Regions from separate parts of the Nonomuraea sp. NPDC050783 genome, predicted to be linked through region 3. Evidence: riboswitches for the same ligand, from Rfam matches in the RefSeq annotation. Region 3 holds a riboswitch; each other region holds the start of a gene.
What was found. Region 3 has a riboswitch for cobalamin ahead of AB0H75_RS11900 (ribonucleoside-diphosphate reductase subunit alpha). Riboswitches for the same ligand answer to the same signal wherever they lie in the genome.
Positions count from the first base shown of each region.

Region 1: another riboswitch for cobalamin. It lies ahead of cobN (cobaltochelatase subunit CobN); the one in region 3 lies ahead of AB0H75_RS11900 (ribonucleoside-diphosphate reductase subunit alpha).
Region 2: another riboswitch for cobalamin. It lies ahead of AB0H75_RS31450 (CbtB-domain containing protein); the one in region 3 lies ahead of AB0H75_RS11900 (ribonucleoside-diphosphate reductase subunit alpha).

Region 1 covers NZ_JBFAHK010000013.1:259,824-262,014, forward strand. The annotation lists gene cobN (cobaltochelatase subunit CobN) at 1-918, opposite strand, end outside; cobalamin riboswitch at 972-1,131, opposite strand; gene cobG (precorrin-3B synthase) at 1,170-2,191, shown strand, end outside.
Region 2 covers NZ_JBFAHK010000013.1:250,317-252,507, forward strand. The annotation lists gene AB0H75_RS31445 (superoxide dismutase) at 84-686, shown strand; cobalamin riboswitch at 803-932, shown strand; gene AB0H75_RS31450 (CbtB-domain containing protein) at 964-1,155, shown strand; gene AB0H75_RS31455 (CbtA family protein) at 1,164-1,985, shown strand; gene AB0H75_RS31460 (histidine phosphatase family protein) at 1,990-2,191, shown strand, end outside.
Region 3 covers NZ_JBFAHK010000004.1:101,629-103,819, reverse strand. The annotation lists gene AB0H75_RS11905 (tripartite tricarboxylate transporter substrate-binding protein) at 1-959, shown strand, start outside; cobalamin riboswitch at 964-1,159, shown strand; gene AB0H75_RS11900 (ribonucleoside-diphosphate reductase subunit alpha) at 1,253-2,191, shown strand, end outside.

The DNA.
Region 1 (2,191 bases), on a different contig from region 3:
GACGTAGACGGTCAGCCCGTCCTGGTCGATCTCCTTGAACGAGAACGGCACCGTGATGACGCGCCCGTCGAACTCCGGGATCGCCACCTGCGAGGCGGCGTCCAGCGGCGACAGGCCGTCGTCGTTCTCCTCCCACGCCCGGCGGGAGGTGGTCAGGCAGAGACCCTGGAGGATCGGCACGTCCAGCTCGGCCAGCGCGCCGACGTCCCATGCCTCGTCGTCGCCGCCCGCGCCGGCGGTCGCGGGGCGCGAGCCGCCGGCCGCCAGCACGGTGACGACGAGCACGTCCGCCGTGCGCAGCGTGTCCAGCAGCTCCGGCTCGGCCGCGCGCAGGGACGAGCAGAAGACCGGCAGCGCCTGCCCGCCCGCGTCCTCGACGGCGGCGCACAGCGCCTCGACGAACGCGGTGTTGCCCGCCATGTGGTGCGCCCGGTAGTAGAGCACCCCGACCACCGGACCGCCGGTGGACCGGGCCGCGCGCTCCAGCCTTCCCCAGGTCGGTGCCGGGGCGGGCGGCTCGAACCCGTGGCCGGTCAGCAGGACCGTGTCCGACAGGAACGCGTGCAGCTGCGCCAGGTTGGCCGGCCCGCCGTGCGCCAGGTACGCGTGCGCCTCGGCGCACACCCCGCCGCTCACCGTGGACAGCTCCATCAGCTCGGCGTCGGGCGCCTGCTCGCCGCCCAGTACTACCACCGGGCGCGGCCCGGCCAGCAGCGCGTCGAGCCCTTCCTCCCAGGCCCGGCGCCCGCCGAGCAGGCGCACCACGACGAGGTCGCTCCCCGCCACCAGGTCAGGGACGTCGTCGGCCGTCAGCCGGGCGGGGTTGCCCAGCCGGTAGGCCGCGCCGCTGGCGCGCGCGCTCAGCAGGTCGGTGTCGGACGTGGAGAGCAGCAGGACGGTACGGCTGTCGCCAGGCACGGCGCATTCCTCCCTCGGGGTCCTCGCCCCGGTCGCGGGTGACGCGACGGCAGGAGTCTCCTGGCTCCCGGATCGACGCTCACCCCGGCCTTCCCGCCCGTCGCCGGGCAGTGGCCTCGTGGTGGGGTTCGCTCCCCGGTCACAGTGGCGGGACCGCGCCGGTTTCGCACCGGCTTCCTCCCTTTGCCATCGCCTATGGCGAAGCTTACGGCAGGAGCGACCCGTCCCAGAAGTGGCGTTACGATCCCTTCGTGCCCGTAGGTGAATTTCCCGGACGTACGCGTCCCGATGCCTGTCCGGGGGCGCTGCAGGTGCACGAGGCCGCCGACGGCCCGCTGGCCCGCGTGCGCCTGCCCGGCGGCGCGGTGTCGGCCGCGCAGCTCCACGTGCTCGCCGCCGGCGCGGCCGAGCTGGGGGCGGGGGTGATCGAGCTGACGTCGCGGGCGAACGTCCAGGTGCGGGGCCTGCGCTCGCCGGAGGTCTTCGCGGGGCGGATCGCCGCGGCCGGGCTGCTGCCGTCGCCCGCGCACGAACGGGTCCGCAACATCGTGGCCTCGCCGCTGGGCGGGCGCGGGGCGGAGGGGCTGCCGGACGTGTCGGCGATGGCCGACGCCCTCGACCGGGCCCTGTGCGCCCGGCCACGGCTGGCCGCCCTGCCGGGGCGCTTCCTGTTCGCCCTGGACGACGGCACGGGGGACGTCGCGGGACTCGGCGCGGACGTCACGTACGTCGCGACCGGCTCCCAGGACGGCGGGCTGCGGGACGGCCTGCGAGGCGGGCCCCAGGACGGGCTGTCGGCCGAGTCCCAGGACGGGCTGCTGAGCGGCCCTCAGGACGGGCGGCTGCTGCTCGCCGGGACGGACACCGGGCTGGCCGCCGGGCCGGGCGCGGCGGTCCCGCTCATGATCGCCGCCGCCGAGGCGTTCCTCGACGAGCGCCCCGCCGCCGGCCCGCGCGCCTGGCGCATCCGCGAGCTGGACGACGGCCCGGCCAGGATCGCCGCCCGCCTCCGCACCGGCGCCCCCACCCGGCAGCAGCCCCCGGCCCCCCACTCACCCGGCCCTGATCCCCACCCGACAGCTCCTGGGAGCGGCACGGGCAGCGGCACAGGCGGCAGCGCGGGGGGCAGCACGAGCGGCGGGACGGGCGGCGGCACGGGGCGGTCGCCCGGGGGGCGGGTCGCGCAGCGGGACGGGCGGCTGGCGGTCGAGGCCGTCGTGCCGCTCGGCCGGTTGACGCCCGCCCAGGCCCTGGCCCTCGCGGACACCGGCCA
Region 2 (2,191 bases), on a different contig from region 3:
GGCCGATGCGCGCCTCTTCCGCTAATTGCAGGTCTATTGTTGTTGCAAGTCATATGCAATTATGAGTTCGGAGGACGGACATCATGGGCCAGTACACCCTTCCTGACATGCCGTACGACTACGCCGCGCTCGAACCCGCCATCACCGGCGAGATCCTGGAGCTGCACCACGCCAAGCACCACGCCGCCTACGTCAAGGGCGCCAACGACACCCTGGAGCGGCTGGCCGAGGCGCGGGACAAGGGCGAGTTCGGCGGGCTGGTCGGGCTGGAGAAGACGTTCGCGTTCAACCTGTCGGGCCACGTGCTGCACACGATCTTCTGGCAGAACCTGTCCCCCGACGGCGGCGACCGCCCCGACGGCGACCTGGGCGCGGCCATCGACGAGCACTTCGGCTCCTTCGAGGCTTTCAGGAAGCAGCTCACCACCGCCACCAGCACCGTGCAGGGCTCCGGCTGGGGCGTGCTGGCGTGGGAGCCGCTGGGCCGCCGCCTGGTCGTCGAGCAGGTCTACGACCACCACGGCAACGTCGGTATGAACACCACCCCGCTGCTCGTCTTCGACGCCTGGGAGCACGCCTACTACCTGCAGTACCGCAACGTCCGCCCGGACTACGTGGAGAAACTGTGGGGCCTGATCGACTGGACCGATGTGATCGCCCGTTACGACGCCGCCCGCGGCGTCTGACGCACCCCCACGCCGGCGGCGCCCGCCCGGCCGCAGCTTGGTCCGCGGGGCCAGGCGGGCGCCGCCACCTCCCCGCTCCCGTCCCGCCCGGCGGAGGGGTGCATTGACGGGAACGGGAGGAACGGATACATTCCGGTAGATTTCACGGTTGTCCAAGGGAAATCCGGTGAGATGCCGGTGCGGACGCGCCACTGTATCCGGGACGTTGATCCCGGGAGCCAGGTCGCTTGGCGACCGTGACCTCGCGACATGGGACGCGTCACCCTGAGGAGGCTCTATGAGCGGGTTGTCCAGCCCGTCGTCCATTCCCTTTCCGCGCCTGCGCCCCTGGCTGCTGCTGGCCGTGCCTGTGCTGTTGCTCGTGGCGTACCTGGTCCTGATGGACAACGGCGCCATCTCCCAGACGGGCGCGTTCCTGCACGAGCTGATGCACGACGGGCGGCACCTGCTCGGCGTGCCCTGCCACTAGGGGGCGGGGTGGTACGCACTCTCCTGGCCAGGGGCCTGCTCCTGGGCCTGCTGGCCGGGCTGGTCGCGGGCGCCTTCGCCTTCGCCTTCGGGGAGCCTCGCGTGGACGACGCGATCGCCCTGGAGGAGGCGGCCGCCCGGGCCGCGGCGCCCGAGCAGGCCGCCGGCCGGCCCGCGCACGACCACGCCGGGCAACCGGCACACGACCACACCGGGCAGGCCGGGCAGGCCGGGCACGACCACGGTGAGGAGGCCGCGATCGGCAGGCCGGTGCAGAAGGCCGGGCTTTTCCTGGCCACCGGGCTCTACGGCCTCGCCGTGGGCGGGGTGTTCGCGCTGGTGTTCGCGGGCCTGCGCGGGCGGGTCGGCCCGCGGTCCGACGGGCGGCTGGCGCTGGCCGCCGCCGGGACGGCGTTCGCCGCGGTCATCCTCGTGCCTTTCGTGAAATATCCGGCCAACCCACCGGCGGTGGGCGACCCGGAGACCATCAACGGCCGCACCCTGCTCTACGTGGTGATGATCCTCGTCGGGCTGGCGGCGACGGCGATCGCCGTGGGCACGGCCCGCCGGGTCACCACCGGGGACGCCTGGGCGCGCTGGACGGCGGCGGTGGCCGCCTTCCTCGTGCCGGTGGCCGCCGCGTGGTGGCTGCTGCCGGCGGTGAACGAGGTGCCCGACGGCTTCCCCGCCACGCTGCTGTGGCAGTTCAGGCTCGCCTCGCTCGGCACGCAGCTCGTCTTCTGGGCGGCGTTCGGCGTGCTGTTCGGCTGGGTGAGCGACCGGGCGGCGCGGCGCGCGGCGGCTCCGGCGCGGGTCGCCGTGCCGGGCTGAGCGGGTGCTGTTCGTCCGGCACGCCACGACGCCGGGCATGCGGGCCGCGTGCTTCCCCGGCGACGAGGACGCCGACGCGGCGAGCCTGGCCAGGGCGGCCGCGCTGGGCCCGGCCGCGTCCCCGGCGTGGGTGGCGCCCGTCAGGGCCGCCCGGCGGACCGCCGTCGCCCTGGGGCTGGAGCCGCGCGAGGCTCCCGCCCTGCGGG
Region 3 (2,191 bases):
GTCGGCGGTTCCTGGCCTGCCTGCTGGCGGCGTCCGGCGTGGCGGCGGCCGGCACGGCCGCGGCGGGCTGCGGCGCCCAGCGCGTCGCCGGGCGGGCGGTGGGGCTGCGTACCCGCTTCTCGATCAACCCGGCCGGGCCCCGCTGGAGCTCCGTCGGGCAGGCGTTCGCCGGCGCGGCCCGCGCCGCCGGGTACGAGACCGGCACCGGTGCCAGGATCACCGTCAGCGGCCTGTCCGCGCTGTCCGCGGCCGAGCTGAACCACGGCCAGACGCTGCTCGACGTGGCCACGCCCCTCGCCCGGCTGGCCGGCGACGTCGAGGTCGTGGTGGTGCCCGACGACTCCCGGTTCAAGGACTTCGGCGACTTCGCCGCCCACCTGCTGGCCCGCCCGGACGGCACGCTGCTGGCCGGCGGCCCGCAGGGCGCCCCCGACCACCTGCTGTTCGGTCTGATCGCCAAGGGCATCGGCGCCGACACCCGGCAGGTCGACTACACCGGCTACCCCAGCGGCCAGGAGGCGGTGGCCGCGCTGCTGTCCGGCAAGGCCGTGGCCGCCGCCGGCGTGCTGGCCGACTGGGGCGAGAGCATCGGCAGGGGCCGGGTGCGGGCCCTGGCCGTCTCCTGCGCCCACCGCGTGCCCGAGGTGGACGCGCCGACGCTGCTGGAGTCCGGCGTGCGGGTGGACTTCGCCGACTGGGCGGCCGCCTTCGGCCCGGACGGCATGCCGGAGGAGGGCCGCGAGGCGGCCGTGCGGATGTGCGAGGAGGTGACCTCCTCGACCGGCTGGCTGGCCGCCTGCCGGGCCGCCGGATGGGTCTCGATCCCGCTCGGCGGCGACGACTTCCGGCTCTGGCTGGCCTCGGAGGTCGAGCGCACCCGGGCCGTCCTGAGCGACCTGGGGCTGCTCGACTCGGTTAGAGCCACAACCTGTTGGGGTAGTTGCGGGAATGGCCACTAGATGTAGGATCCTGCTCGTCGCTGGTTCGCCCCTCGGGGCGGAGTGAAAGGGAACCCGGTGCGATTCCGGGGCTGCCCCGCAGCGGTGAGCGGGAACGACCGCCGTCATGAGCACTGGAGCGATCCGGGAAGCGACGGCCAGTAGGAGCCGACGAGGCGCGCCCGCGAGCCCGAAGACCTGCCCGCGGCGTTGACTGTCCAAGGCCTCGAGGGAGGGCCGGGGGAGCGATGCGGCGTGCCCGCCTGCTTTCCGCGTGCCCTCCTGCCTGAGGAATGAGCTCGCGAGGAGAGCACGTGACGCAGATCGCCGAGGTTGGCCCGCGCCCGAACGCCGGGAACGCCGGGAACGCTGGTAATGCCGGGAACACTGGTAATGCCGGGAAGGCCGCCGAGCGCCGGCTGGCCATCGAGGAGGCCGCCGCCCGGGTGATCGTCGATCCGGCCAACTCCCGGGTCGCCGCCCGGCTGCTGGCCGAGGAGATCGCCGAGGAGGCGGCCGGCCACGGGGTGCGCTCGTTCTCCGAGTCGGTGGCCGCCACCCACGCGGCCGGGCTGGTGCAGGACCGGCTGGCCGCCTTCGCCGCCGCGCACGCCGCCGAGCTGGACGCCCTGATCGACGACGCGGCCGATGACCGTTTCGAGTATTTCGGTCTGCGCACCGTCTACGATCGTTACCTGCTGCGCCACCCCGAGACCCGGGCGGTGCTGGAGCGGCCGCAGCACTTCCTGCTCCGGGTGGCCTGCGGCCTGGCCGAGAGCGTGGCCGAGGCCGCCGAGCTGTACCGGCTCATGTCCACGCTGTCGTACCTGCCCAGCTCGCCCACGCTGTTCAACTCCGGCGCGCGCCGCCCGCAGCTCTCCTCGTGCTTCCTGCTCGACTCGCCGCGCGACGAGCTGGAGGGCATCTACGAGCGCTACGGCCAGGTCGCCCGCCTGTCGAAGTACGCCGGCGGCATCGGCATCTCCTGGACCCGGGTCCGCTCGCGCGGCTCCCTCATTCGCGGCACCAACGGCCACTCCAACGGCATCGTCCCGTGGCTGCGCACCCTGGACGCCTCCGTGGCCGCGGTCAACCAGGGCGGCCGGCGCAAGGGCGCGGCCTGCGTCTACCTGGAGACCTGGCACGCCGACATCGAGGAGTTCCTGGAGCTGCGCGACAACACCGGCGAGGACGCCCGCCGCACCCACAACCTCAACCTGGCCAACTGGGTGCCCGACGAGTTCATGCGCCGG